2 regions of the Lysinibacillus sp. JNUCC 51 genome follow, and region 1 is predicted to be linked to the other one. Evidence: riboswitches for the same ligand, from Rfam matches in the RefSeq annotation. Region 1 holds a riboswitch; the other holds the start of a gene.
What was found. A riboswitch is a leader RNA that binds a small molecule or an ion and turns the genes downstream of it on or off. The one in region 1 is predicted to bind S-adenosylmethionine.
Positions count from the first base shown of each region.

Region 1 (15,754 bases):
CTGTTGAAAGCTCTGCTAGAGAACGAATATGATCAGTCATAAATTCTGGTCCAGTCGCACAGTTTAAGCCAACTGACAATGGCTTTATATGCTCGATGGAAATATAAAAAGCATCAATTGTTTGACCGGCCAGTGTCGTTCCCATCGGTTCAATTGTTCCTGAAATCATCACAGGTAGCTCTTTTCCAGTTGCTTCGAAGGCACGAGATACTCCCAATGTTCCTGCCTTAACATTCAACATATCCTGACTAGTCTCTAGCAATAGAACATCCGCTCCGGCTTCGATTAATGACTTAGCTTGAAGATAGAAATTTTCCTCTAGCTCATCAAATGTAATTCCACCTGTAACTGACAAGGTTTTTGTAGTTGGCCCCATTGCCCCAGCTACAAAACGTGGCCAATCGGATGTTGAAAACGCATCTACTACTTTACGTGCAATTTCTACAGCACGTTTGTTAATTTCTTCTGCCTTCGCACCAAGATCATATTCATTTAATACAAGTGGTGTACCTCCAAATGTATTTGTACAAATAATATCTGCTCCAGCCTCTAAATATTTTCTATGAACTTTTTCAAGCACATCTGGTCTAGTTAGTACAAGATTTTCATTACAGCCATCATATTCCTCGCCGCCAAAATCCTCTGCTGATAAATTTTCATTTTGTAGCATTGTACCCATTGCGCCATCAAGAATTAAAATTCGTTTTTCTAGTTGCTCTTCAATCAAGTGCTTAGCCATTTATACTTACCCCTTTTTTCTGTTCATCCAATTGCTCAATAAATTTCATTAATTCTAGCGTCATATCATAGCGTAAAAATGGTGTGATGAGGTAAATTCCATTGAAATATTCCGCTACTACTTCTACTAATTCCTTGGCAATTGCAATCCCTTCTAGTGTTGCGCGTTCCTTATCATCGCCACAAGCCTTCATACGTGATAACGCATCATCAGATAGTTTGATGCCTGGGACTTCATGGTGTAAGAACTCCGCACTTTTATAGCTCGTTACTGGCATAATACCTATATAAATTGGAGTTTCTAAATGCTTTGTCGCCTCGTAAATTTCCACGATTTTTTCCTTTGTATAAACAGGCTGTGAAATAAAATAATCTGCCCCATGTTCAATTTTCTTCTCTAATCGAGAGACAGCACGATCTAGTACACGTACATTAGGATTAAATGCAGCCGCTACAGAGAAATTTGCCTTTTTACGAAGTGGTTTCCCTGAGAACGATACACCTTCATTTAACTGTTTTATTAATTGAATTAGCTCCATTGAAGATACGTCATAAACGCTAGTTGCTCCTGGGAAATCGCCTACCTTTGTCGGATCTCCAGTAACTGCTAAAATATCATGAATCCCTAGTGCATTTAATCCCATTAAATGTGATTGAAGACCAATTAAATTACGATCTCGGCATGTTATGTGTGTCAACGGGCGTACCCCGTGCGTTTCTTTCAGCAAGGCACCCATTGCGACATTACTAATCCTTGGAGAAGCGAGTGAATTATCTGCCATCATGACTACATCCGCGCCCGCCTCATATATTTTTTTTGCACCTTCAATAAAGCCTTCAATTTCTAAATGTCTCGGTGTATCTAACTCCACAATAATCGAGCGTTCGCGTTTTACTTTTATATGTAAGGGTTCATAATTTGCTGGCTCTGCCTCACGGACAACCTCTACTTTTTCTGGCTTTGCATACTTTTCCTCAACCGGTGATAGCTCTTCTAAGTACTTTTTCGCTGAGGCAATATGCTTTGGTGTCGTACCACAACAGCCACCAATTAAACGTACCCCTTGATCACGAAGCTCTACAGCCGCTCGGCCAAAATAATCTGCCTCCGACTCATAAACGACACGGCCATCCTCCAAATCAAGAAGAGAGGCGTTCGGATACGCTGACATAAATGCCTTCTCAGGAAGCTCTACACCTTCAAATGCTTGTATAGTATGGTGAGGACCTAAACGACAGTTAACACCCACGATATCAGCGCCTAACGCTTCAAGTTCATGTAAGGCGTTATTTAAGCTCATTCCATTTTGTAATATTCCGGGCTCGTGCATAGAAACTTGCGCAATGATAGGTAATTCCGTTTTAGCTCGTAGCATTGATAAAGTCGCTGTTAGCTCTTCAAAATCATAATATGTTTCAAGTAAAAGACCATCTGGATTTCCTGCAAGTAAAACAGTTGCCTGCTCATCAACAGTTGCTAAAATTTGCTCTAACGTTGCGTCACTTTTTCGAATACCACGGATTCCCCCAATAGTACCCAGAACAAATTGTCCACCATCTGCCGCTGCTCGTTTCGCAATAGTTATAGCGGCTTCATTAAACTGCTGTACACGGGATTCTAATCCATAGCGGGCTAACTTTATGGCATTAGCTCCGTATGTGTTCGTTTGAATAATATCTGCACCAGCTGCTATATATTCTCTATGAATCTTTTCAATTAATTCAGGTCTCTGTACATTCATTTCCTCATGGCAGTACTCCAAGCCATAGCCGTACAAAACCGTACCAATTGCACCATCTGCTGTAAGAACATGCGTTTTTAACCTTTCAATCAATCCCATAAAATTAGCCTCTCTTCCCTTATCTATATCAATTATGCCTCGCCGTAATTGCGTCCAGAATCGGCTTTGTGCTTAGGCCTGCGTGAGGGACGACACGATGTCGGTCATTTCGGTAATGCCACAGGACGTGGCGTTATTACAGATGCAGGTCAGTTAGCCGTTATCGCATGGATGCGATGATTTTAGGCTAACATCCTCTAAGTACTCCTTTCCGATTCCGTAACATCCGCCGGAGGCTTTAGGCCAACACGACGTTGGTCACTCAGGCGTTTTCACAGGACGTGAAGCACTTAGCCTGAGTTCCTCTATTTCAGCGGATGTATGGACACCCGCTGAAAAGTAACTTAAATCCGGATTCATCTCACCACCTATAGAGGTGGGAGACTTCAGCTGAAAGAAGTTAAAATAAAAAAGCCTTCTTTCACAAAAAAAGAAGGCTTTAACGTTTCGTAATTGTTTTCCTTCTCATCTTCGACACAACGGTCTTCTGGATTTAGCACCTGACAATAAAGTTGGTTGCTGAAGCTTCATAGGGCCAGTCCCTCAGCTTCTCTTGATAAGAATTTAGTATGAATTTTTTAAATAATTAAAAGAATCATAACGTTTACAGACGATTGAGTCAAGACTATTTCACTGAACAAAGGATAATTTTTACGAAAAATATTATATTTTGATTTATATCAAACATTTACGATAGTTTTCCAGCAAGTTCTTCACCAATTTTTTTACCATTTTGAATACATGCGCCTATGCCTACTCCAAAATAAGAGCATCCCGCTATTGATAAATTTGGATAGTTTTTCTCAAGTTCTTGTGAGAGGCCTTGCAATGCTTCACGATGTGCCAAGTCGTACTTCGGCATCTGGTCGATCCATTTTGTCACGCCAACAACAGTTGGTTTCTCCTCAATCCCCAAGCTTTTTCTTACATCCTCAAGAGCAACTGCAGCTAACTCTTCATCTGTCATCATACGCAATCTCTCATACTCAGGGTTAATGCTCTTATAAAAAAGTCGTACAAGTAATTTCCCTTCTGCTGAAGTGTGTTTCCACTTGCGACTAGTCCACGTTGCTGCATTACATATAACATCCGAATTATGTGACACAATATAGCCTGTTCCATCTGCAGGTAATCTATTATCGGGTACATCAAACCCTAAATAAATAGTAATGGCGGATGCCGTATTAAATTGTTCAAAATAGTAGTTCAAAGATCCATCCTGTAATAAGCTTTTTACCGATTCATTTGGCAGTGCCAATACAATATGATTTGCTTCAATCATTTTACCGTTTGCTAATGTAACAGAATATTGATTCTCCTGCTTTTTAACGCTAGTAGTGGCAATCCCTTTTATAATTTCTACATCCGTTAATGTTTCTTCAAATCGATCAATTAGTGATGATAAACCATTTTTAAATGAAATAAATTTTTTATTGGCTGCTTTCACAAATTGTTCTCTGTTTGCATCGAAACCTTTAATAATACTACCGTAATCGTTTTTGTAATCGATTAAATACGGTAAAGTAGAAGCAATTGAAAGTTGATTTAAATCTCCAGAATATACACCTGCAAGTACAGGAGCTATTTGGTTCTGAACAAGCTCCTCACCTAAATAATACGTTAAAAATTCCCCAATCGAGCTTTCCTTTGTAAACCTTTCATTTGGCATTGTTAAATCCTTTAATGCTACTTTTTTACCTTCCTCTGATACAAGCGTGCTTTCCTCAAGAGATTGCAAGCTCATAGGAATACCGAACGTTGAGTCTGCTGGGATGGCATGTAGCTCATTATTTGTGTAAATATACGAAATACCTGTTTCGTTGTACACAAGATTTTGTTCAAAATTTAGTTCCTCTACTAACTCCATGACACCTTTATGACGAGCTACAATAGAATCTGCTCCTGTTTCCATGATGAAGCCTTGTTCATATGCAGAGTGAATCTTGCCACCAAGGTATGTATTTTTTTCAACAAGTACAAGTTTTACATCTAAGTTTTTCTCCTGAACTTGGCGTTGTAAATAATGCATCGTACACAATCCAGTTATTCCGCCACCTAATACAACAACTGTTTTCATATTGACCGCCCCTATTTTTAGTTCTTTATTTAGTATAAACTTTTTTTATCGAAAATTACGCTAAACCCTTTACAAATTTAGCAAAAATGGAGCTATCCAACGCATTGGAAGCTCCATTTTTTTCACAATCGATTAGTATATATCTGCTAGAGGCTTTTATCTACCTAACGGAAATTATATATTAACAGTTGATATAGTGTTATTTGTGCCCTAAAGTGTGTGGCGCTAAAAAAATAGGAAACAACAATTTTCTTTGCCTTTTGCTTTTCTCTTAATTAATTTAAATTTTGAGTAAAGCTAGCTAATTTTCCAGCCGAATTTTTCACTTCGTTAAAGGCAATACCTAATTCATTGAGTACTTCTACTATTGCTTGTACTTCTTTTTCCATTCGACCATTTTGATCTTTCGCCTCAGTCATAGCTTCTAATATGTTAGTAAATTGTCCTTCAGTTTGAACCATATTTTCTTCACCAGATGCTACCTCTTCTTGAATATTAGTAAGCGAAAGAACAAGTCTATCTGTCCGCTCATTTGTTTTATGTAGTAACGTTGCTACCGATGTGACAGATTCTTTCGTCTGAATCGATAGTTTTCGCACCTCATCTGCAACAACACTAAAGCCTTTACCCGCTTCTCCAGCACGAGCCGCTTCTATTGCCGCATTTAAAGCCAACAAGTTCGTTTGATTAGCAATATTTGTTACAACATTCATAATCGATTCCATTTCCTTTGACATATCTGTCAACTGTGTAATATTTTCTGCTATATCATCAAGTGAGGATATAATATTACTCATATTTTGCGATTGACTCTTTAACCGTTCACGACCTTCTAATGCCTGACTCTCAGCCATAGTCGACACTTGAAGTGATTTTTTCGCTAGTTGTTTAATCTCATCTGATTGTCCACTTAAGCGATGAAATGAATTGTTTGTTTCCTGAGATATTGTGGCAAGACCTTCCGAAGACTCTACGATTTCTTGCTCTATTGCTTCTTTTCTACGTTCCATTTTTTCATGAAGTTGCTCAATTGTATGCTCAAACGCCTCTAAAACCAACTGTTGCTCAAAATTAGAAATTTTTGAGATGGCGCGAATTGTATTAAGCTGATCCATTGGATGATGAACATGTTCTTCAACTAAGTCAATAAATGATGCCGTTAAATCTTGAAAAGCACAAATATACCATTGTGTTTTAAGCCCGATATGGACATGTACTTTAGCAATTTTAATTCGTCTTTGATAAAATTCATCATCAATCGTACCATTAAACATTTCAATAATATGACGTCGTAAAGTAATTTTCAATTTCTCCACAGAACTATGTCTATTAATAATATCTACTAAGCAACGATCAGTTCCAATCATTTCATAAAATCGATCAACAATATTATCAATATCGCCTTCTACAAAAGGTTGAAAGGCTTTTAAATATTGTAAATCCCGCTTTGTCAATTTGAGTAAATCAATTTGCTTTTTTATTGACTGGCAATTCGCTATATCCATTTTTACAATGTATTGCTCTAAATCTAAAGCAGTTGTCTTTCTCTGTTTTTGAAAAATCACACATTTACCCTCTTTCATGTCGTGTACTTTTGAAAAGCTGAGAAAAATCTAATTCCGTCCACCAAAAATATAAGAGATTTGGAAGGCTCATCCCAAACTTTCGATGATAAGCCATTAGGATGTTAGTTAACCAGTTAACCAGTTAACCATTATTATCTATTTACATTTATATCACTGATTTCTGTTACGGGCTACAATCAGCTAAAGATGGTAACTTTATTACTAGCTATCACTGCTTACTACTCTTTCAAAATCACTCATATACAATATACATTTTATAAATAGCTGTCAATTTTCATATATACATTTTTTACCATAAATTGTATAAAAAGTCCCTATCACCTTACTTATTATCTAAAGCAGTAAAAAAGCTACCACAATACTTTTGGGTAGCCATTTTACATCATCTCTGTTTTTTTTATGCTTATTTTTTCCTTGTTTTAGTTTGCAGTAATTATGCTTTATTATATTAATATTTTTACATTCAGTTATCACTAGTTATTAAAACCTACACGTTACACCAAAACAATTACCTAACACCTATGCACAAAGTGTTAATAATCGAATCTAAATACCTATTACTTTTTAATAAAAAATACTTAAATTCCTTTTAATTCTTGTAGTAAAATTGCAGCCTCCTCACTTCCTGCATCTGCTGCAAGTCCATACCACTTTATAGCCTCTTTAATATTTCTAGCTATTCCTTCCCCTTTATTGTATATGTGCCCTAATTGTAATTTAGCTTCCGAATCTCCTTGAAGAGCAGCCTGTTTAAACCAATGAATACCCTTTTCAATATTTCGTATTCCTGTTAACCCTTGGCTCCAAATAAAACCCAAATCATAAAAGGCATCGACATGATATTGCTCTGCAGCTCTTTCATACCAATATAATCCACGGTTCACATCTTTAGGTTGCCCTAGCCGTCCTTCTAAATAGATTCCTCCAATCCTGTATTGTGCTTCAACATATCCTGCTTCAGCAGACTTTCTATAGTAGCTACATGCTTGCTCCTCGTCTTTGTCGTTTCCTAAGCCCTGCTCATAAATAATTCCTAGTGTAAACATAGCTTCTGCCACACCTTGTTGTGCAGCGAAGTCGAACCACTTCTTCGCAAGTACAAAATTTTCTGGTACTCCCTCACCGTTAAAATACATATCCGCTAAATTATTTGCAGCATCTGGATGCCCTTGCTTTGCTGCAGACTCATACAATATAAAGGCTCTATTATAGTCTTCTTGAACACCTAGACCTTCAAAATAAAAATTACCAAGTGCATATTGTGCATCGGCATTTCCTTGTGATGCCGCTAACTCAAACCACTTTACTGATTTTTCTGGTTGGAAAAATTCGCCGTCAATCGCACTATAATATTCTCCAAGCTGAAATTGTGCATCTGCATCCTGTTCCTCAATGGCATCTTTGTATAAATCAATGATTTCCTCATGATCTAGATCTTCTTCATCAAATGCCTCAACCTGCTCATTTTGGTGAATAAAATACCATTCCAATATATCAAGCACATCATCAACAACTTCAATGCAATTGGATAACTTCTCTAGTGAAGAAACTTGCCAAATAAAAATATAGATAGAGAGTGGAATTGCATCACGCAGTAAATCATCATATTCTGCTAAAAGCGTTAGCACATTCTCCTGTACTGACTTCGCTTGTTCTGGATGTATAATCTGTAAGTGTCGTTGTTGATTCTTTTTCAAAAGTCCTTGCACAACTTGATATAATATTTTGTGCAAGGTTGCTAATTGTACTTGTTCAACTTTTATTAAATTAATGTTTTGCTCAAACCATGTATCTTGTGTTTGCGTGAGCTTTTGTAGGGATACAATTCGCTCTTTATTTTGTTTTGCTAAAAATTGCCCATACATTCGTTTCCCCCCTTGCACTCTATCTTGCCACTATTATATGGAATACAGTTCTAAATTGGTTACACATATGCTCTTAAGATTAATCCAATGAACAATGTAATGAACAAAAAGACAGTGACATGAATCCATTTATACATTTCTAATAAACCGATAAATTCACGCGTAAATGCATTAGGTACATAATAAAATGCGGTCTTTGAACCAACACCTTGTGCATCAAGCTTTGCCTTTTTGGCATATATGCTTGCACGAAAAACATGGAAATTATTCGTTACGAATAAGGATCGATATTTTTTTCCTTGAGCATGCTTATCCATAATTTTTTTAGAGAATGCCATATTTTGTTCAGTATTTGTCGATTGATCTTCCATTAATACTTTTTGTGCTGGTATCTGATGTTCGTCAACTATATATTTTTTCATGGCGTATGCTTCTGATACTTTTTCATCATGCCCTTGTCCACCAGAGACGATAATGTATGGTCGTTCTCCATATTTTTGAAATTGCTTTACTGCCTCGTCTAAACGATTAGCTAAAAGTGGTGGCACCTTATCCCCAATTAGTCCTGATCCTAGCGCAATAATATAGTTAGGTTCATAAAAGATTGGCGTAAAATGATATAGAGTGGCATAAGCCATTATGCTTGTGTATAAAAACATTGTATAGCCAAAAATCAAAAACGCATAGAAGAAAAGAATATGCCAAATTTCATTTTCGATATTCGCAAAAATCACAAATACATACCAAATCATCATGATAAAAAAGCTCAAACCGAAAACAGCTAACAATAGATTACGAACTTTACGTCCTTCTTTTTCGAGTAAAACTTTACTATTAAAAAACGTAGCTATCGATAAAACAAACATAATACTCGGGAAACTCCCTAGTATAATGACTATACCCATTTTCGACACTATCCCCTGCTCATTTGGAAGAAATACAGGATGACTAATTACTGTGCTAAAAAAATATAAACCTAAAAAGCCGAGAACTACTGTATAAAGTGTACCCTTTGTAAAGGACATTTTGAAAAAAAGCTAGGCAATCTTTTGAAGCTGCTGTCTGTATTTTGCAGGCGGCAGCTTTTTCAAGTTCCATTGCCCTCTATAATGGTTGTAATACATCATATAACTTTTCACTTCTCGTTTTACTTCTTCTAATGTTTCGCACGCTTTCAGGTTGGTTTCATCTTTAAAATGACCGAAGAAGGATTCTTGGGGGGCGTTATCCCAACAGTTTCCTCGGCGTGACATCGATTGCCCTAGTCCCATTTTCTTCACAAGTTTCTGGAATTGCGGATTCGTATAATGGAATCCTTGATCTGAATGAATAAATGCATCTTCTGTTAAATGGCGGTGTTTCTTCAATTGATGAAGTGTATTGAGGGCAATATCAATACTTAATGAAGACGACACTTCATACGCTAAAATTTCATTCGTTTCAGCGTCTTTAATCGTTGATAAATAAGCGCGTTTACTGCTTCCATACGTTAAATAGGTGATATCCGTCAGTAACACTTTTCCGGCCACACCCTGTTTAAAGTTGCGTTGTAATTCATTTGGGCACGTACGATGTTCTTTTGTTGCTTTTGCCATACGTCGAGCTGGATTCGCTTTTCGAATCGGGCAGATAATCTGATATTTTTTCATCACGCGGCGAATACGTTTCAGATTGTACGTAATTCCATATTGATTTTCTAACGTCATTTTAATTTGACGTGCTCCTTTTTTTCGCCCTCGGAAATGATACGCCTTTAAAATGATTTCCTTTACCACTTCATCTCCTTGTTCTTGTGCCATACGCTTCTGCGCTGATTTTTCTGAAAAATAATTGTAATAGCCAGACCGAGATACATCCATCACATCACATAGATAGCTGACTAAACGCTTTAATTTATACTTTTTTATCGTGTGATAGATGAGTTCAAATTTTAGTGTTGTAGCGATTTTTATTTCTTCTTCAACATCTGCCTTTCGAGTAGATCGACCTTTTTTAACAATTCATTCTCTGCTTCAAGTAATCGATTTCTCGCTTCTAATCGCTTCAATTTTTCTTCTAGTGTTAATTCTTTTTCAGATGGTCTACCTGAATTTGTTTTACGTGTATCTTGTAAACCTTCTACACCTGTTTTACGATAAGAAGCTCGCCAACGTTTGCCTGAAGATTCTATACGTTTTATACCGATTAATTCAACATCTAAACCCGCATTTTCAAAAATTTCTCTTGGGAATTTACCTTTTTCATTTTCCGCAATAAAATGACGTTTAAATTCGTCAGTATATGTGATAGCTTTTTCACTAACTGCATGCACATTTGGATTACATTTTAGTTGTTCTAGTTCTATTTTCGTAAAATATCTTTTGGTCATTTCACTCTACCTCAACATCTTTTTTCTCATTATAAACAAAAGTACCCTATAGGATAGACTTTTTTCAAAGTGTCTATCTTATAGGGTACAGTTTAGTATTGAGAAAACGTCTTTTTTCCGTTATATATAACAGTAAAAAAATTGAAATTAATAGTAATGATGTTGAAATCATCGTCTCACTCCTTCCTTTATATATACATGTCCAATATTTAGCGATGAGTACTGACACTTCTTGTTCAAATTTATTGATATACTTAAATTGATGGAAGCGATTATTTTGTTTTTCAAGATGATTCATGTAGAATTATTATTAAGAATTAGTTTATGACAAAACTAAAAATTATATTGGAGGAATGTAAGTAATGAAAAAAATTCTTGCCGCTCTTTTTGCAGCGACACTTATGTTTGCGACAGTTGGTGCAACATTGTCCATCTCAGATACACCAACTGCAGAAGCTAAATCCTATAAGTCAGGTAAAAAAGGTTTCTCAAACAATAACAATAGCTCAAATTTCCAAAAATCCCAGGATAAATCTAAAGACCAAAATAATGCAACAACAAATAAAAACAATACAACTTCTACAAACAAAACGGATTCAACAGCTAAAAAAGGTGGCTTCTTCTCAGGTGGCCTTATGAAAGGCTTAATGCTTGGTGGCTTAGCTGGCTTATTATTCGGAAGTCTTTTCAGTGGTATGGGAATGCTCGGTAATATTTTAGGCTTATTAATTAACGTTGCAGCTATCATGGTTATCGTAATGCTAGTTGTAAAAATTGTTAATATGTTTAAAGATAAAAAACGTAAAGAGGAAGCACAATGGCACAAATAATTAATGAACAAGATATTATTAATGCAATTTGCTTATCACAGGCCTATTATAAAAACATTCGCCCTGAGGATGTACTTGTTGAACTAACATACGATGATGACACAGGCTTTGGTGCAGAAGTTGAAGTTAATGGTCAAATCGAGTTGTTCAATACAGCAGCAATGATTGGCGCACTACGTGTATGGATTAAAGATGTCCTACATGGTGACCCTTTTTCAACAGGCATCGAACTCGTCCTAGACGATGAGGAAGGCATTATTGCTAGACTATCGTAAATAAGTAAAGAATAGCAGATCAATAAATCTTAAAGATTTATTGATCTGCTTTATTAATTTCCAAGACTTTTTTTGATAGTTCTTTCTTTTCTTCCTCAATCGAAAAATCGACTATCGATCGGCCGAGCATTTTTAACGTAAACATGACGCCTGTACCAATAAATCAATTATGCCTTGGCATAATTGCGTCCGGAATCGGCTTTGTGCTTAGGCCTGCAGGATGCTTTTAGGCTAACATCCCCTAAGAACTCCTTTCCGATTTCGTGACATCCGCCGGAGGCTAACTTCTTTCTGCGGTTGTTTGGACACCCACTGAAAAGTAACTTAAACCCGAATTCATCTCATCAAATTTAGAGGTGGGAGACTTGCTGAAAGAAGTTAAATAAATCATCGTAAATATCTTTGAAAAATTACTAGTAGGATACAATCCCGTCTCAACAAAGGTGGGAATTAAACTCACTATTGCAAAATACATAGCATCAATCCAATACCATCCTTCCGTTCCTTTATAAAACATTGTCCCTGAAAGAATGATAAAAAATAATGTTGTAAACAAAGATAGAAACTGTGGACGCTTGAATGACTTCCACATGCCTACTAACAATCTTTTCGAAGATAAAATAAATGACAGCATCGCATTCTCCTTTGATCCATTTTCACTTCAGCGTTATTACAATTCTAAATGGGTTCATCGCCAACTTTTGATGAGAACCCAAATTGTACTAGATATTCATAGCAATAAAAATAACATACGTAAACGTTAAAAGGTAGAGATTTCGATTTACAATCTCTACCTTTAATTATTTTACTTTTTTAATAGACTATTAAAATTTATAAATATTTTCGCTGCATGGCCTCGTTTTGTAGGAGCCTCAGGTGAAAATCCCCCTTCACTACCTATAATAATACCTTGCTCATACAACATAGTTATTGCATGTTTTGTTTCTTCGTCGTAAGAGGCAATATCAGAGAATGGAGCTTTCCCTTTCACCACATAAGGTTGCTTTTGCTGATATTCGTAAGCACGATTAAACATTAATGCTAGTTGAGCGCGAGTAATTGGCAGCCCTGAGTTAAACGCCCCATCCATCCCCTTAACTAGCCCATATGCATAAGCTGCTGCAATATCTGACTGAGTTCCGACATCATAGCTTGCAATGTCTGTAAATGGTGCCTGTTCCTTCGTCGTTAAACCGAGACTTCTAACAAGCATCGAAACAGCCTGTGCACGAGTAACAAATTGCTCAGGCTTAAACGTACCATCTGGATAACCGTTCATAATACCCGCTTCAGCTGCCTTCAATATAAACTCCTTTGCCCAATGCTTTTCTATATCAGTAAAGCTTAAAGTTCTTCCAGTAGTAAAAGTAACTGTTGGACTTTGTACACTTTCATTACCAGCCGCATCAACCGCTTTAACAGCTACTGTATATGCTGTATTCGCTATTAAATTATCCAAAGTTATAGCGTTTATTGCAGCATCTTGTGAAAATGTTAGCTTACCGTTTACATATACTTTGTAACTAGTGACACCTACATTATCCTTTGCCTCTTGCCAGCTTATTTTTACCGTTGTACTATCCATCATGTTTGCTTGGATCGTTTTTGATACATCCCATAACGTACTTGTTTTAATCGCTGGTAAAAACGCCTCGTTCGCTACTGCTAAATAGCCTGCTTCACTTAAATGAATATTATCAGGGTTTGGTAAATAGCTTGGAACATCTTTTGCTACAATATTGTATGTTGGTACAAAAATGGCACCCGCTTTTTCAGCAGTTGTTTTTATCGTTGCATTCATAACTTTTAATAGCATTTTAAATTGTTGCTGTTCATCCTCACTATAGTAAGGAAAAGAATTATAATAGCCCATCACATAAATTTGAGCATTTGGATTAAGTTTCTTAATTTCTTCTAAAATAGCAGCAATATTTTTTATTGCTCCCTGGGAAGCTTTTATCATCATTGCTGCATTAATGCCTGTTGTCTGAGATTCTTCTAAAATAGGTATTAAATCATTGGCGCCAGCGGTTAAAGTAATAATTTCAGCCTCTTTAATAGTTGTGCGAACCTTTACCTTCTCGCTTGGGTAACCGAATCCTACCACTGATTTTTCCACATTATTTTGTATATCCTTTAATACATCACTCGTTGTATAGCCTGAATTGGCAAAACCCTTATTATAAGAAGTTATTAAACCATCTTGCTGTAAAGCTTGTGCAACAAAGTCCGTGTAACCTAACCCGATCATACCAACCTCATTCATACCATGTGCTAAGGAATCACCCAGTGCTACATAATCTGCTTGAACTACCCAACTTGGCGCTATGTAGTCTCTTTGTTCCTCAGCATTTACACCTATTGGTACTACTAATTGACATGCCAGAATGCTAGCCGCTAAAAACCGAAATTTCTTTGATAATTGCACACCCTCACTCCTCCAAATTTTACTAATTACTATTTTAATATACAGGAGATGGAAATGGGCTAAAAAAGCGTAATTATTTTTAATGTTCATCACCAAAAGTTATGATGACATTTGTTAAAATGTACGCCATGTCTTTGTTCCGGCTGGGCGACTCCTTGGGGATCAGTGAACTGCGCCTATGGTGATGAACCTTTTTTTATTCTAGCTGAACCTTTCCATAAATGCCGCCACCACCAACTTCAATTGCCAATTGCCCCGTTCTTGCTAAATCGATCATATTGGCAATTTTGGGAGGCACGATTTGTTCGAGCTGTTCTAGTGTAACTCGATGTAAGATGTTCATCTCTGTACCAAATGCTTGCACTAATCGTTCCATCATTTTTGGCCCTAATCCTGGTATAAAGTCTAGCGGTACTTGGTGTATATATGGTGGTCGTGCACGTTTATCTGTAACTTGCTCTGAAAGCTCCTTAATACGGGTTGCAACACCTTTTATAATTTGCGTGCTTTCACAGTTTGTACAGATTGTGGCCAAATTGCTAAGCTGCTCGCCACATTTTGCGCAGACAGTCTGATAATATTTTCCAAGCAAAGGGTTTAAGCCATAATTGGCGATTACTGCTCGACCTTCTTGCTCATGAAGCGCCATCTTTAATTCTGTAAAATTTGCATCTAATAGTCTTAATTTTTGATACTCACGTGCAATTTTTCCTAGTGAATGTGCATCAGAGTTGCTGACAAATGTATATGCTTGCAGCTCTTTAATGTTACTCACCATATTGGTATCGGAGCTTAAACCAAGCTCTATCGCATCTATAAGCTGAGGGTCAAATACTTCTGTTAAACTACGATGCACACCTTTACCAAATAAGCTTTTAAATGGGGTAAAAACATGAGCAGGAATAAAAAGCCCGCCTAATTCATGAACCTTTTCCTGTAATGTTCGGCCACCACAATAAATGCGCTGAGAGCTTAAATGAATATTCTTCATATGATTAGACATCCAATTTGAAAATTCCCTCATAAGTAGAAGCGTTGGAAAATAGGCGAGTACATGGATTGGTCCATGGCAATGATGATCATAAATCTCAATTTCAGAACCTGGTATAAGTGTTGTTTCTTGAAAACGAAGCCCTCCATGTTCTAGCTCCTTCAGTTCTCCCTGATCAATCATCTCTGCCATTTCATCCATTACTTCGGGTGAATGACAATCAATAATCCCGATAATATCTAGTCCCTTTCTTGCACTTGCAGTCTCTAAAATTCTTGCTAACGTTAACGTTTTACTGCCAGTAATTTTAACAGCACGACCACTTAAAGTGCGTCCAATATGAATATGTAAATCTGCATAGAAATCTTGCATCATTGTAATCCTCCTATTTTCAAATGAAATAAAAAAACCTCACATTGCTGTAAGGTATTTTACTCTTAATTATGATGGATGATTGCTGTGAGTACTATTATTTGACTCGAAGGCATCCGAGCCCTGTGATGACATTGTCGAAGAATCATACGCCACTAATGTCACTCCAATGTTCTTTTCTAGCTCATTAATTTTTTCAAGCTGTTTCTGATCTAATTGTGCAATTTTTATCTCTTCCATTTTCATCAATTCCTTTCATGAATAAAGTTCCCTAAATAAGAAACATATATACACGAAAAATAATGACTGATTGTCAGTCATTTTCTTTGACTTTATTTCAGCTATTTTGTAACATATTAAATAAGCAGGCCAAAAGCGAGGGA
Region 1 is NZ_CP065545.1:2,963,729-2,979,482, reverse strand. It holds gene metH (methionine synthase) at 1-739, opposite strand, end outside; gene JNUCC51_RS14410 (bifunctional homocysteine S-methyltransferase/methylenetetrahydrofolate reductase) at 732-2,579, opposite strand; SAM riboswitch class I at 3,042-3,142, opposite strand; gene JNUCC51_RS14405 (protoporphyrinogen oxidase) at 3,268-4,656, opposite strand; gene JNUCC51_RS14400 (globin-coupled sensor protein) at 4,932-6,221, opposite strand; gene JNUCC51_RS14395 (SEL1-like repeat protein) at 6,821-8,107, opposite strand; gene JNUCC51_RS14390 (YdcF family protein) at 8,167-9,012, opposite strand; one part of gene JNUCC51_RS14385 (IS3 family transposase) at 9,145-10,094, opposite strand; one part of gene JNUCC51_RS14385 (IS3 family transposase) at 10,094-10,475, opposite strand; gene JNUCC51_RS14380 (hypothetical protein) at 10,838-11,305, shown strand; gene JNUCC51_RS14375 (DUF2653 family protein) at 11,293-11,580, shown strand; gene JNUCC51_RS14370 (two pore domain potassium channel family protein) at 11,861-12,214, opposite strand; gene JNUCC51_RS14365 (S-layer homology domain-containing protein) at 12,386-14,008, opposite strand; gene JNUCC51_RS14360 (endonuclease Q family protein) at 14,205-15,371, opposite strand; gene JNUCC51_RS14355 (hypothetical protein) at 15,441-15,611, opposite strand.

Region 2 (15,754 bases), 1.9 Mb from region 1:
TCCGTTCCACATTAACTGGTACTGTTACTACTACAACGGGTTATGGTTCTAATCTCGCTGGGGCTAGTATAATGTGGATTTATAAAAAATAATTATTAAATTATTATTGAAGTTAATAAAAAAGAATGCATCATGATGAAAAGAGTTATACTATTTATTTTCAATACTAACCATATTTTTTTGAACAATCCGAGCAAATTTGACTTCTACCAGTCTGATCATTACCTATGAAAAATTGAAATATCAATTGTCCTAGTTTTTTGTATTCTTTGAAAGAAGAAAAATTTAAAATATCATTTTAGGCCCTTTGCATTTATTTTAAGGGGATCATATACTATATTGTGATTAACAAATAAATGACGAGGTGTGATATAATGGAAGATTATGAGAATGAAGTGGAATTATTTGCTGTATCTAATCACTCAAAACAATATGACTACCTTAAAGATCAAACTCTAGAATTAGTTAAAAAATTTAATTTAAATAATCAACAACTATCCAAATTATTAAATTTATCTGTAAGCGAGATAGGAAACTTAATGAATGATTCAGATATCATCACAAATGAAAAGTCCGAAGAAATTGATAATAAATTAACAATGTTAAACTTTGGATTTGAAAATTTCAATGTAAAAGAAAGAGTAATATTAATATTGAATGATTTGCTAACTGATTACATGTTAACAACAGAAAGTTTATCTAAAATCATTTATGTAGAAGAAAAAGATCTAATAGATTTTAGAAAAAAAACATTACTTGATAGAGATATAGAATTAAAAATATGTGTAAATATTATCTTTCTTCATTTTATTTTACACAAATAATTATAAAAATTAAAAAGAGCACCTAATGTAGGACCCATTAAAGTAGAGTTTTTATTATGCAGCTAATTGTCTGGCATGAGTTCAGTATTTTACGAGGGCACTGAAAAACTTCATCTGGTTCCACTTAGCGAGGTATTCGACGATTCAATCGTCGAATACCTCGCCTTTTTAATTTATAATTGAGAGACTAATTGCAGGTGGTGTTCCCAATGATTTCAAACCAAGTGACTTTCAACTTAAGTCCATATATGGCCATTTACGATATTGTCGTGCCAAAAGTAATATGCTTCGTCAAATTAACGAACTAGTGGATTTCCCATTCATTTTAGAAGAATTGAAAACAAAATATTGTTTAGAAAATGGAAGAAAAACAATTTACTTTATACAAAAGAACAAAGCATTCAACTGATATCTAAGTTAAATCCAATGATTACTCAAAATAGGCGAGCAAACGGAAAAGGATTTGACTTTAATAAAGATGCAAGTTTATTTGTATGTCCAGCAGGACATTTAGCAAATAGAAAAAGTAAAAAACCAGATTCACATCCAGGAGCAAGTGTAAGAATGGTTTATTTTTTTGACGTTGAAAAATGTAAGGTCTGTCCACTCAGAGAAGGATGTTTTAAAGAAGATGCAATAGCTAAAACCTATTCTGTTGCCATTAAATCAGAGGAACATTTAGACCACAAGCTTTTCAAGAAACAGAAGAATTTAAACGCTTAGCTCGAGAACGTTATAAAATCGAAGCAAAAAAATAGTGAGTTAAAAAATAAACACGGGTACGATCAAGCATTTGCTGCGGGTTCATTTGGCATGCGAATTCAGGGAGCAACGACGATATTCGCTGTCAATCTAAAAAGAATCTTGAAGCTTCTGAATGGCAAAGGGTAATAAATAGGTAAAAAAATAGGGCGTTTCCTGTTCAAAATTGAACAAAAAGTGGCCTATCTTTCTCTAAAACGAATTTATTTATAAAAAAACGCAAGTTTTTCAGTGCCCTCGTATTTTACTGGACTCATGCCTTTTCATTTTACCTTCATTTTTTGTAGTGGCTATGCTAAATAATCTGAATAATTTAAATAATGTCCCGAGAGAAAAGCAAAGAATTAAATCTTATTTTAATCAAACATTTATTTTTCTCACAAAGGTTCCCATAATACGAACATATCAGTAAAATAGAGTAGGTTAGGGGGACTTTATTTTGAAAGATCAACGCTTTAAAATTGCGCATCGAGAGGCGCTTATCGGTATCGGGCTTGTTATCGTTAACTTTGCCATTTGGTACGGCTTTGCCTATGGACTAGGCTCTGGTGATCCAAAAAACTATAAGTATGTATTCGGTTTCCCTGCATGGTTTTTCTATAGCTGTATTGCAGGGACAGGCTTCATGATTATTTTAATCTGGATCGTCATGAAACTCTTTTTCAAAGAGGTACCATTTGACGATGAGGAGGTGGATCAATAATGCATTGGCAAGTTATTTTTCCACTGCTATTATTTTTAGTCATCATCTTTGGTATTGGTATCTGGTCAAATAAGCATATACGCTCTTCCAATTCATTTTTACAGGAATACTTCCTCGGTGGTCGTGAAATGGGAGGCTTCATCCTTGCTATGACAATGATCGCTACGTATGGAAGCGCAAGTAGCTTTATTGGTGGTCCAGGTGTAGCTTATACGAAAGGGCTTGGCTGGGTATTACTTGCAATGGCTCAGCTTCCTGCAGGTTATTTTGTTTTGATGATTTTAGGGAAGAAATTTGCTATTATCGCAAGACGTTATCAAGCCATCACGTTAATAGACTTTTTACGAGAACGCTATAAGAGTCATGCTATAGTCATCCTATCCGCCATTAGTATTATCATCTTTTTATTTTCTGCAATGATGGCACAATGGGTAGGTGGTGCTCGTTTAATTGAATCATTAACAGGCTTAAACTACACAACTGCACTCTTTATTTTTGCAATCTCCGTATTAGTTTATGTAATTATAGGGGGCTTCCGCGCTGTTGCATTGACGGATACAGTGCAAGGCTCAATTATGATTATCGGGACAATTATTTTATTAATTGGGACAATCATCGCTGGTGGAGGAATCGATAATATTATGGCTTCACTTGTCGCTGAGAATCCAAATCTTGTGTCTCCATTTGGAGCAGAAGGTGAATTAACGCCATTATACGTTTCTACATTTTGGATTTTGATAGGTGTCGGAGTTGTGGGGCTACCACAAATCGCAGTTCGTGCAATGAGCTATAAAGATTCAAAAAGCATGCATTTAGCCATTATCATTGGCACTATTGCCATTGGGACAATCATGTTTGGGATGCATCTAATTGGTGTTTTAGCACGACCAGTGATGCCAGGTATTGAAATTGGTGATAAAGTAATGCCACTGCTGACATTAAAGGTTTTACCGCCATTTTTAGCAGGTGTTGTCTTAGCAGCACCAATGGCAGCAACGATGTCTACAGTGAATGCACTACTGATGCTTGTAAGCTCGACAGTCGTAAAAGATATTTATTTAAATTATATAAAGCCAACAGCTAATGATACAGAAATCAAGCGTGCAAGTTTTATTGTTACAGCAGTGATCGGTTTAGCAGTAATCGTTTTTGCACTAAATCCACCAGATTTATTAGTATGGCTTAATTTATTTGCTTTTGGCGGACTTGAGGCAGTCTTTATTTGGACCGTCGTATTAGGACTATATTGGAAAAAGGCCAACAAATATGGTGCGATTGCGTCAATGATTTCGGGTATGACCTTATATATCATCATTGATCGTTTTTATCCTTCTGTCTTTGGCATGCATACCGTTACAATTCCAATTGTCGCGTCCTTTTTCATTTTCGTTATTGTTAGCTTATTAACAAGTCATAAATTTAAAAATGAAAAATTATTTATCTAATTAAGAGAACGCCGTAGAGATAGAAATCTACGGCGTTTTATATTGTAGACAATAAGAGATGGATAGAACGTTAGAAAAGATGGATAGAACCGATAGACCCTTCGGAACGACGGAAAGAATCACTGAAACGACGGAAGAACCCATTGGAGTGACGGAAAAAACCCCCGAAGCGACGGAAGAACCCTCGAGGTGACGGCTATGATCACTGAAGCGACGGATTGACCCTCCGGAGCGACGGAAAGAATTACTGAAACGACGGAAGAAACCCCCGAAGCGACGGAAAGAATCACTGAAACGACGGAAGAAACCCCCGAAGCGACGGAAAGAATCACTCAAGCGACGGAAGAACCCTCGAAGCGACGGATAGGACATCCAAAGTCGTGGATAGAACCTTCGAAAAGATGGATAGAACGTCTAAAGTCGTGGGTAGAATCACTGAAATGATGGATAAAACTTGAATCGACGGATTGACCCTCCGGAGCGACGGAAAGAATCACTCAAGTGACGGATAGCCCCTCCGAAGCGACGGAAAGAATCACTCAAGCGACGGAAAGTACTCCGAAAAGATGGATAGAACGTTCAAAGTCGTGGATAGAACTCCGAAAAGATGGATAGAACGTCCGAAGTCGTGGATAGAATCTCTGAATTGATGGATAGAACGTTCAAAGCGACGGAATGAACCTCTCGAGCGACGGAAGAAACCCCCGAAGCGACGGAAGAACCCTCGAGGTGACGGTTATGATCACTGAAGCGACGGAAGAAACCCCCGAAGCGACGGAAAGAATCATTCAAGCGACGGAAGAACCCTCGAGGTGACGGCTATGATCACTGAAGCGACGGAAGAAACCCCCGAAGCGACGGAAAGAATCACTCAAGCGACGGAAGAACCCTCGAGGTAACGGCTATGATCACTGAAGCGACGGAAGAACCCCCTGAAGCGACGGAAGGAATCACTCAACCGACGGAAAGAACCCTCGAACCGACGGATACACCTCTCCCATATGAAGGAACGAACACCCAAAGAAAGCAAAAACGCCGTAGAGCTAAGAATCTACGGCGTTTTTTAATGAAGAACTATGTAATCATACGCATTTTTAGTTAACAACGTAATCGTTACGAAAATAAACAATACGCGGACAAAGCCACTACCTTTTTTAATCGCCATACGTGAGCCAACGAGTGCACCGGCAATTTGTGCGATACCCATTAGTAAACCATAGACATAATGAATCTGACCTAAGTAGGCGAACATTAAAAGACCTGCTAAATTACTTGCTAAGTTTAAAAATTTCGCATTTCCTGCTGCCTTTAAGAAATCGAAGCCGACTAATAAAAAGCTAAAAATTAAAAATGAGCCAGTTCCTGGGCCAAGAAATCCATCATAAAAACCAATGCTAAATATCAATAGCATGAATAAAACTAAGTGTGTAAACTTTAAATTTTTGACTGCAGCTACTGAACCCCAATCTTTTTTAAAGATTGTATAGACTGCAACGGCTGCAAGCATTATGAGCATTAGTGGTTTTAGTAATTCAGGATTGATTAAATGCACAGTCCAAGCTCCGAAAAGTGATCCCACAAATGCTAATGGAAAGTACTTGATAACCGAACGAATTTCTAGCTGACCAGAGCGATAAAAGGAAATGGTTGATGTCAATGCTCCCATTGTACCGGCAAGTTTATTGGTCGCTACGGCCGCCGCTGGATTTAAACCAGCAAACATAAGGGCAGGTAATGAAATTAATCCACCACCTCCTACGACTGCGTCTACAAAGGCGGCTAAAAATCCAAAAGATATTAATAATATAACTACATTTAAATCTACTTCAAATAGCATGCTTACACCTCTTTAAATAGTTACTACTGAAATAGTAACTAAATTCTATAGAACTGTAAAGATTAATTTTTTCGTTGGCTTATCTTCATGGCCTTAACTTATAATAGAGGTAATGGAGGGATTCGATGGAATTATTAATCGCCCAATTAAAAGAACTGGGATTCACAGAATATGAAGCAAAGGCCTATACTGCACTCGTCCAAAATAGTCATGTGAGTGCCTATCAAGTAAGTAAAAATTCCGGTATCCCACGTGCAAGAATATACGACATACTTGATGTACTTGTTGAAAAAGGGTTAGTACTGAAAGAAGAAACGGCAGATCAAACGACATACTCTTCCATTCCTGTCGCTGTGTTTTTACAACAAATTCAGCAACGTTGGCAATCGAATTTTACGTCGATTAGTGATCAATTAGAAAAATTAGAGATAAAAGAGCAGGAAGCGGAGCATAAGGTTGTCACGCTAAAAGGGAAAGATGCAATCGTCAATTATTGTCAGTCATTATTAAAACAAGCGCAGAAAAAAGTTATATTATCGATGTGGGAAGATATGTATGAAGAATTGCGAGAAGATATACATGAGGTCGCGAAGCATATTCCTGTTCATGGAATTACCTTGTATGTAGAGGACCATATAGCTTCCATTGATCAACACCGTATCACTCGCTATACAAAGAATGCGTCTACACCTCATTGGTTTATTTTATCGATAGATGGCAAGCAAATGATTTATGGTCACTCTCCGTCAAATCAAGAAACGGCTTTTATTACAAATGATCCTGTTCATATATATTTATTAGAGGATTATATATGGCATGACGTGCTTGTCAATCGACTGTTAAAGAGCGATGATACGGAACTTGAGGAATGGATTACTAAAGAACGTAAAGCATTTTTCTTAGAATGAAAGTATAAAAAAAGAATCTGCAAGCCGTCCTGTACATTACAGAGGGCAAGCAGATTCTTTTTTTCGTTAAATATTAATAAAAAACTTTATCAACATTGTATTTAGCACGGAATTTATTGATCGCGTACGTTTCGTAAATTTCACGTTCCATTGGATCTTCTACTTCGTACACTTCAATTTTGAAAACTTCATCACGATGATTTTTCATTGGTGACACATTGTCCTCAAAATGTTTTTTAATACGTTGACGAATTTTACGTGCTTTACCGACAAATAATAACTCATTCTCTTCATTATAGAATAAGAAAATACCACCGTTTTCACGTGTGATTTTATGGAAATCAATAAAACCGTGGTACGGTGTAATTGGTACATCACCTGGTTTTAAATCTTGTTCGCGTTGGCGAATAACCACATTTGGTTTTGGAAATTCAATATTAATCAAACTATTCACGTTCCTCTCTGTTACTAAAGGTATATGTTAACATAATTACAGCATGTTTACCATAGAATAAACATAGTTCCCTTCAGAATTAGTGTTTAACAAATTACATAATGACATGCATAGTTAATAACAAAATATTCTATGTTTTATTGATATTCTTAATTGTTCATGTTACAATTCTTTTTAATTAAATAATCTTATCATGAGAAGTTGAGGGATTTGGCCCGATGACGCTTCAGCAACCTCTAACTAAAGTTAGAAAGGTGCTAATTCCAGCAAAGGATTTATCCTTTGAGAGATAAGAGTGAACGTGGAAAAATCCTTCTCATTCTATCTCATATGGAATGAGGGGGATTTTTTAATTTATCGTTTGATATTTGAGCTTTGCGCAGGGCCCGTGCATTGATCTTAAGGCACTAATTGATTCTAACAGAGAAAAATTATTGAGAGGGGAATGCAAGATGCCAATTAATATTCCGAAAAACTTACCAGCTGGAGAACATTTACGTGAGGAAAAAATCTTCGTTATGGAAGAGGACAGAGCAAAAACTCAACAAATTCGTCCGTTAAATATATTAATTTTAAATTTAATGCCGGAAAAAGAAAAAACAGAACTGCAATTACTACGTTTATTAGGGAATACACCTTTACAAGTAAATATTACATTTTTAAATACGGCTACGCATGAATCGAAAAATGTCAGTAAATCACATTTACAGTTATTTTACACGACCTTCAATCAAATTCGTCATCGCCGCTATGATGGCATGATTATTACGGGTGCACCAGTAGAGAAAATGGATTTTGAAGAAGTGAACTACTGGCAGGAAATTTCAGAAATTATGGATTGGTCCAAGACAAACGTAACTTCGGTTTTACATATATGTTGGGGTGCACAAGCAGCGTTATACCATCATTACGGTATCGGTAAAATTGGGCTTCCTGCTAAATGCTCAGGTGTATATTCTCATGTCATTACGGATTTAACAGTGGATTTAGTCCGTGGCTTTAGTGATTTATTTACGGCACCACATTCACGTTATACATCTGTATCAATTGATGAAGTACTAAGCCATCCTGATTTACGATTACTTTCTTATTCAGAAGATGCTGGAGTTTTCATTGTGCAATCTAAGGATAATAAAAACATTATGATTACTGGCCATCTTGAATATGATGCGACAACTTTAGCCGATGAGTATAGTCGCGACGTTGCGAAAGGATTAGATATTGAGGTACCTGTAAATTACTTCCCACATGATAATCCAGAAAATGAACCGATTAATTCATGGCGTGCCCATACACATTTATTATTTTCGAATTGGTTGAACTACTATGTTTACCAAGAAACACCATACGAATGGGATTTCGTTGATGAGATTGAATATCATATTTAACACTGTAGCAATTAATAAAATGATGACCTTGATATTTGAGGGTCATCATTTTTAACATTATGCTGTTTAATTTTCTGATGAATTTTTATTTCTATCTTAGCTTGAAGTATTGCCGGTATCCCGATCACTATCACTCTGTGTAGTATTGCTGCTACTATCACTCTGTGAAGGATTTTCGATATTGCTACTACTTGCACTTTGAGTAGCATTCCCGGCATTGTTACTACTTTCATTTTGAGTAGCATTACCAGCATTGTTACTACTTGCACTTTGAGTAGCATTACCAGCATTGTTACTACTTTCATTTTGAGTAGCATTACCAGCATTGTTACTACTTTCATTTTGAGTAGCATTACCAGCATTGTTACTACTTTCATTTTGAGTAGCATTCCCGGCATTGTTGCTACTATTACTTTGAGTAGAATTATCGTTATTGCTAGTACTTAATTTTTGAGAAGCATTTCCACCATTACTGCTACTAGCACTCTGGGCTGAATTACTGTTATTTCTACTACTTTCACCTTGTGTTGCATTTCCAGGATTGCTACTACTATCAGTTTGAGTAGAATTATCGTTATTACTAGTACTTACATTTTGAGAAGCATTTCCGCCATTACTGCTATTAGCACTCTGTGTAGAATTACCGTTATTATTGCTACCTGCAACTTGAGAAGCATTTCCGTTATTACTACCACTTTCATTCTGTGTACTACAATTACTTTGTGTATTATTTCCTTGATTACCGTTAATTTTGCGAATTTTCGCGACAAGTAGTAAAACTAATGGTAATAAGATTGCGAAAAAAAAGGAAAAAATAGGCCAAGTCTCTCTATTGTAAATATCTGAATGAATGATATTAGGATGAACAATTTGTGAAAGTCCAAGGATAATCAATCCAAATGGTAAAATGAGCGGTCGATGATTTTTAATTTTACATATTTGTGCGATGCCGATGACCCCGGCGTAAAAAAACATAAAAGTTTTAATATAAATTGATATTATCCACATGGCTGCCATAATAACTTCAATACGTTGCAAAAAATTCCCGATTGAAATTCTTTGGGCTAATGAATAGCTAGGAAATGTCCTAGAAGCAGTATTTTCCGGACCTAGGACAAGGGTAGCTAGTGTGATGATAGCAATTAAGACAATCCCTCCAAGAATTGTGCCAATGTAAAAACCTTTTTGTGCTGATTCATGGACATTAACAGTAGAAGGAAAAATCATTAATAATATGACAAGTGGGAATGAAAAAATACCCATTAATCGAATAATACTAAGGAATAGTGATTTTGCTGGTGTTTCCATTATTGGCTGTAGATTTTCCATATGGACGGAAGGTGAAATACAAACTACAAATACAATAAAAATTAAAATAAACATTGCGAATAGTATTTCTGCAGAACGGGCAAAAACTTCAATTCCGAGAAATGCTGCATAAATAATGATAATACTGAACAGAAAAGCAAAGGCCATCATAGGTGTTTCTGGCATAATTTCTGTTTTCATGAAAATGCCAATGAAATATAATAATTCACCGGCAGAAATAAAGGATAGAATAATAAAGCCAATCGAAGTTATTTTTCCGAAAAAGCGACCTAATATTTTTTCATTAGCCTCTACAAATGTAAGGGTAGGTGTCTGTTTTCCTACAGTAACGTAAAGCTTTATTAAGAGTAAACTTAAAACGGCACTAATGATCGCTGCAATCCAGGCATCTTGTTTTGCTACACTTGTTACACTAGCAGGGCTAATTAAAATAGCTGTCCCAATTGAACAGAGAAGGGTAATGATCATAAATTGTCTTGAGCTAATTATTTCTTTTTCCATATGAACATTACCCCTTTTTTTAAAAGTTCCTTATTATTTTGTCATGGAGACAATTAAATCTTTATTTCGTAAAAAAATAAAAGTAAGCAAGTCTAGTTGGTTCTGGGCATTCGAAGACCCGCTTTTCTTAACACCTTTAGGCAATCTCCATGATATATGACAGGGAAGGGACTCCTTCTCGTTGAGATGCTCATTTATTAGCATAGGCGTTGGTACTATGCTGTTAACTTTCAGGAGACTCTTTATTTTTTTCACTGTTTGGAGTATTGCCGGTATCACTATCATTCAGTGTAGAATTGCTTGAAGCGTTATCACTTTTGCTCAGTGAAGGATTTTCGCTATTACTACTACTATTACTTTGAGTAGAATTAACGTTATTGCTATTACTTACATTTTGAGTAGAATTAACGTTATTACTATTACTTACATTTTGAGTAGAATTAACGTTATTAATACTACTCGCATTTTGAGTACAATTATCGTTATTACTGCTATTTTCATCCTGTGTAGAATTAACGTTATTATTGCTAGCTGCAACTTGAGAAGCATTTCCGTTATTACTACCAATTTCATTCTGTATACTACAATTACTATTTGTATTATTCCCTTGATTACCGTTAATTTTGCGAATGTTCGCGACAAGTAGTAAGACTAATGGTAATAAAATCGCGAAAATGAATGAAAAAATTGGAAAGATATCTCTGTCGTATACTTTCAAATGAACGATATTAGGATGAACAATTTGCGAAAGTCCAAGGATAATCATTCCTAGTGGAAAAATAAGCGGTCGATGATTGTTAATTTTACATATTTGTGCGATGCCGATGACCGCAGTGTAAAAATACATAAAAGTTTTTATATAAATTGATATTATCCACATTGTTGCCATAATAACTTCAATACGCTGCAAAAAATTCCCGATTGAAATTCTTTGAGCTAATGAATAGCTAGGAAATGTCCTAGAAGCTGTATTTGCCGGACCTAGGACAAGGATACACAGTGTGATGATAGCAATTAAGACAATCCCACCAAGAATATTGCCAATGTAAAAACCTTTTTGTGCTGATTGATGGACATTAACAACAGAAGGGAAAATCATTAATAGTATGACAAGCGGGAATGAGAAAAGACTCATAAATCGAATAATACTAAAAAATAATGATCTTGCTGGAGCTTCCATTATTGGCTGTAAATTTTCTAATTGGACGGAAGGTGAAATACATACTACAAAAATAATAAAAATTAAAATAAACATAGGGAATAGTATTTCTGCAGAACGGGCAAAAACTTCAATTCCTAGAAACGCTGCATAAATAATGATAATACAGAATAGAAAAGCAAAGGCCATCGTTGGTGTTTCTAGCATAATTTCTGTTTTCATGAAAATGCCAATCATAAATAATAAATCACTTGCAGAAAGTAAGGATAGAAAAATAAAGCCAATCGAAGTAAATTTTCCGAAAAAACGACCTAATATCTTTTCATTAGCCTCTACAAATGTGAGGGTAGGTGTCCGTTTTCCTAAAGTAACGAGAAGCTTTACTATGGGTAAACTTAAAACGACACCAATGATCGCCGCAATCCAGGCATCTTGTTTTGCTGCACTTGTTATACTAGCAGGGATAATCAAAATGGCTGTCCCTATTGAAAAGAGAAAGGTAATGATCATAAATTGTTTTGAACTAATTATTTCTTTTTCCATATGACCGATACCCCTTATCTCTTAACATTAAGTTCTTTATTATTTTGAGGGAGAATAGAACTTCTCCGACATTATGGTTACCATCTATAAGAATATCGATTTTGGGAGCTCCATTTTCAAATTTACCTTTTATTTTGGTATTTTGAGTGCGTAATCTCTGTTGCTAAAGTATCTCCTGTAGGGCAAGCAAGAATTTCAATTGTCTTCTTCCATGATGACTATGAAATGATAAGGGTCATCATTTTTTATGCCACTATGCTGTTAATTTTCTGGAGACTCTTTATTTTTTTCACTGTTTGGAGTATTGCCGGTATCGCTATCATTCTGAGTAGAATTACCGCTATTGTTGCTATTTTCATTTTGAGTAGAATTACCGCTATTGTTACTATTTTCATTTTGAGTAGAATTACCGCTATTGTTACTACTATCAGTTTGAATAGAATTAACATTATTGCTACTATTTTCATTTTGAGTAGAATTACCGACATTGTTGCTACTATTACTATTTTGAGTAGTATTGCCGGTATTGTTACTACTTCCATTTTGAGTAGAATTATCGTTATTACTATTACTTCCATTTTGAGTAGAATTATCGCCATTACTGCTACTGTCACTTTGAGTAGAATTATCGTTATTACTACTACTTTCACTTTGTGTATCGTTTCCGCCATTGCTACTACTATTACTCTGTGAAGAATTATCGTTATTATTGCTACCTGTACCTTGAGTAACATTTCCGTTATTACTACTACTTTCATTCTGTGTAATACAATTACTTTGCGTATTATTTCCTTGATCACCATTAATTTTACGAATCTTCGCGACTATTAATAAAACTAGTGGTAAAAAAACCATGAAAACGAAGGAAAATATAGGCCATGTGTCTCTATTGTAAATATCTGAATGAATGATATTAGGATGAACAATTTGTGAAAGTCCAAGGATAATCATTCCGAGTGGAAAAATGAGCGGGCGATGATTTTTGATTTTAAATAGTTGTCCGATACCAATAACCGCAGCATAAAAATACATAAAAGTTCTAATATAAATTGATATAATCCACATCGTTGCCAAAATAACTTCAATACGCTGCAAGAAATTCCCGATTGATATTCTTTTAGCTAATGAATAACTTGGAAATGTCCTAGTAGCAGTATTTTCTGGACCTAGGACAAGGATGCACAGTGTAATGATAGTAACTAATACAATCCCTCCAATAATTGAACCAATGTAAAAACCTTTTTGTGCAGATTTTTGGACGTTAACTGCGGAAGGGAAAATCGTTAATAATACAGCAAGTGGGAATGAAAAAAGACTTATAAATCGAATCATACTAAAGAATATTGATTTTTTTGGCGTTTCCATTATTGGTTGTAAATTTTCAATCTTGATGGATGGTGAAATACAAATTACAAAGAAAATAAAAATTAACATAAATATAGGAAATAATATTTCTGCAGAACGGGCAAAAACTTCAATTCCGAGAAATGCAGCATAAATAATTATAATACTGAACAGAAATGCAAAAGCCATCGTAGGTGTTTCTGGCATAATTTCCGTTCTCATGAATAATCCAATGAAATATAATAATTCACCTGCAGAAAGAAGGGATATAAGAATAAAGCCAATCGAAGTAAATTTTCCGAAAAAACGACCTAATATCTTTTCATTAGCCTCTACAAATGTAAGGGTGGGTGTTCTATTTCCGAAAGCAACGAAAAGCTTTAATAATGGTAAACTTAAAACGACACCAATGATAGCTGCAATCCATGCATCTTGCTTTGCTTCGATTGTTACACTAGCAGGGAGAAATAGAATGGCTGTCCCAATTGAAAAGAGAAGGGTAATGATCATAAATTGTCTTGAACTAATTATTTCTTTTTCCATATGAACGATACCCCTTTCTCTTAACATAAAGTTTCTTATTATTTTGTTAGGGAGACGATTAAATCTTTAATAGGTGAAAAAATAAAGGTAATCAAATCAAGGGGGCTTGGAATTTTTACCTTTAATGAGACCGCAATATTTAATGCAGCGCCGATCAATAAAAAAGTCGAAAAAATAACAATCGTTTTCGTTTCTTTATTTTTTTTTAATTTTGGAATGAAGACAAAGGCAATAACAACTGAAATTATTAGTATGAATATCGTCATAATCATGGCTTATTCTCCCTTCGTCTTACTCACTAATGAGTTTTCCATCGTTCCTACTCCTTCTGTGTTGACATGTACATCAACTTTCACTTGTAGTTCTTGAAATATCGTTAGCCAGTCTTTTTTAATTTTTTTCCACTCTTTGGGATTTGTGCGATGAAGTTCTTCACCAAAACCAAAAATATCGACCCTGTAATTTTGCTGAACTGAACGGATTGTTTCTTCGATTCGTTTTTTTATAAGTTCTTCTGTTTTTTTATTTATGAGGTGAATCGATTTTTCTTTCGTAAGGTCTATTTTACATAGAACTTCTCCAACATTTTGGTTAACATCTATAAGAACTTCGATTTTGGGAGCCCCATGTTCAAATTTACCTTTTATTTTCGTCTTCGAGTGCGTAATCTCTGTTGCTAACGTATCTCCTTTGGGGCAAGCAAGAATTTCAATTGTACTTTGTATTTTGTCCCTTATAAAACTTAGGCTTTTACTCTCTTCTTCCGTTAAAACCCCAATGAGTTTACCTTTTTTAAAAGCAGCTAAGCCCTTGTACTTTAATAGCACAGGAGATTTCGATCGTTTAACATTCGTTTGCTCCATTCCAACACTTTTATTCCCTTCTATTTCAATGGCAGAAATGACTACACTTGTTGTTTTATTATTTATAGTATTGATTAATTCATCAATTTTAATGGATTCGGTTGTACCCCAAGTTTTCTCTGACGTTTTTAGAGAATTTAGTAATTTATTAGCGGGTACTTTTTCGATAGGTGTTAATACATTTAAAACTTCATCGGCAGTTGCTTCATGGGCAACGATAACTTCGAAATCATTTCTGAATTCATGATCTCTTGAAATCAAATCTAACGATTCGTTAATTCCTTCTTCTGCCAATTGGTTTCCGAGCACAACTATTTGAAGATGAGCAAAATAAAGTTTTCTAGCTGTTACTGTTGTCATTTTTCTAATTGCCTCAAAGACCGTCGCACCTGTTGAGTGATAGGTAATAACTGGTGATCGTCCTGAAGAAGGCTGTTTAGAGGAAATTTCACCAGGAACCACAACTTGAACAGTTATTTTAAATTCATTATCTACTTTATCTATTCCTAATGCTGCCACAATCGCTAATTCATTGAGTTCCCGCTTACTCCAACAACCACTTAAAAGCAAAGAAAGAATCATTAGTAAACATATCGCCTTAATTTTTGACATGGTTTATTCCTCATTTACATATTCGATTGATTCCTTTTTTTCGTATTAAAATATTTATGACCCCTGACAGTATTTTTTTGACTAATTAAACGTGGTCGAGTCAATAATGCTCTACGAGGGAACAACACTAGCGCGTCTTTTTGATCTTGTAAAATTAATGGGCCGAATGGACTTAAATATGGAACACCGAAAGATCGTATGCTGCACATGTGTAGGATGATGATCATAAGGCCTAACATTACACCAAACAATCCAACAATTGATGCTAAAATCATTAATGGAAAACGAAGAGCACGAACGGTATTAGATAAGCCATAAGCGGGGAATAAAAAGCTACAAATGGCTGTTAATGCTACAATAATAACCATTACGGCTGATACAATTCCAGCTTCTACGGCAGCTTGACCGATCACTAATGTTCCAACAATGGATACAGCTGGTCCAATGGTTCTAGGCATTCGAAGACCCGCTTCTCGTAACACCTCGAATGCAACCTCCATAATGAGTGCCTCTACAACAGCGGGGAAGGGGACTCCTTC
Region 2 is NZ_CP065545.1:4,888,948-4,904,701, forward strand. It holds gene JNUCC51_RS23680 (hypothetical protein) at 1-92, shown strand, start outside; gene JNUCC51_RS23685 (HTH domain-containing protein) at 375-824, shown strand; partial or broken gene JNUCC51_RS23690 (transposase) at 1,191-1,715, shown strand; gene JNUCC51_RS23695 (YhdT family protein) at 2,026-2,289, shown strand; gene panF (sodium/pantothenate symporter) at 2,289-3,734, shown strand; gene JNUCC51_RS23705 (hypothetical protein) at 3,762-4,070, opposite strand; gene JNUCC51_RS23710 (hypothetical protein) at 4,314-4,526, opposite strand; gene JNUCC51_RS23715 (TSUP family transporter) at 4,798-5,571, opposite strand; gene JNUCC51_RS23720 (TrmB family transcriptional regulator) at 5,697-6,479, shown strand; gene JNUCC51_RS23725 (nucleotide excision repair endonuclease) at 6,553-6,924, opposite strand; SAM riboswitch class I at 7,119-7,229, shown strand; gene metA (homoserine O-acetyltransferase MetA) at 7,386-8,321, shown strand; gene JNUCC51_RS23735 (GerAB/ArcD/ProY family transporter) at 8,418-10,151, opposite strand; gene JNUCC51_RS23740 (GerAB/ArcD/ProY family transporter) at 10,375-11,853, opposite strand; gene JNUCC51_RS23745 (GerAB/ArcD/ProY family transporter) at 12,115-13,740, opposite strand; gene JNUCC51_RS23750 (hypothetical protein) at 13,779-14,012, opposite strand; gene JNUCC51_RS23755 (Ger(x)C family spore germination protein) at 14,016-15,215, opposite strand; gene JNUCC51_RS23760 (spore germination protein) at 15,230-15,754, opposite strand, start outside.
Region 2: another riboswitch for S-adenosylmethionine. It lies ahead of metA (homoserine O-acetyltransferase MetA); the one in region 1 lies ahead of JNUCC51_RS14410 (bifunctional homocysteine S-methyltransferase/methylenetetrahydrofolate reductase).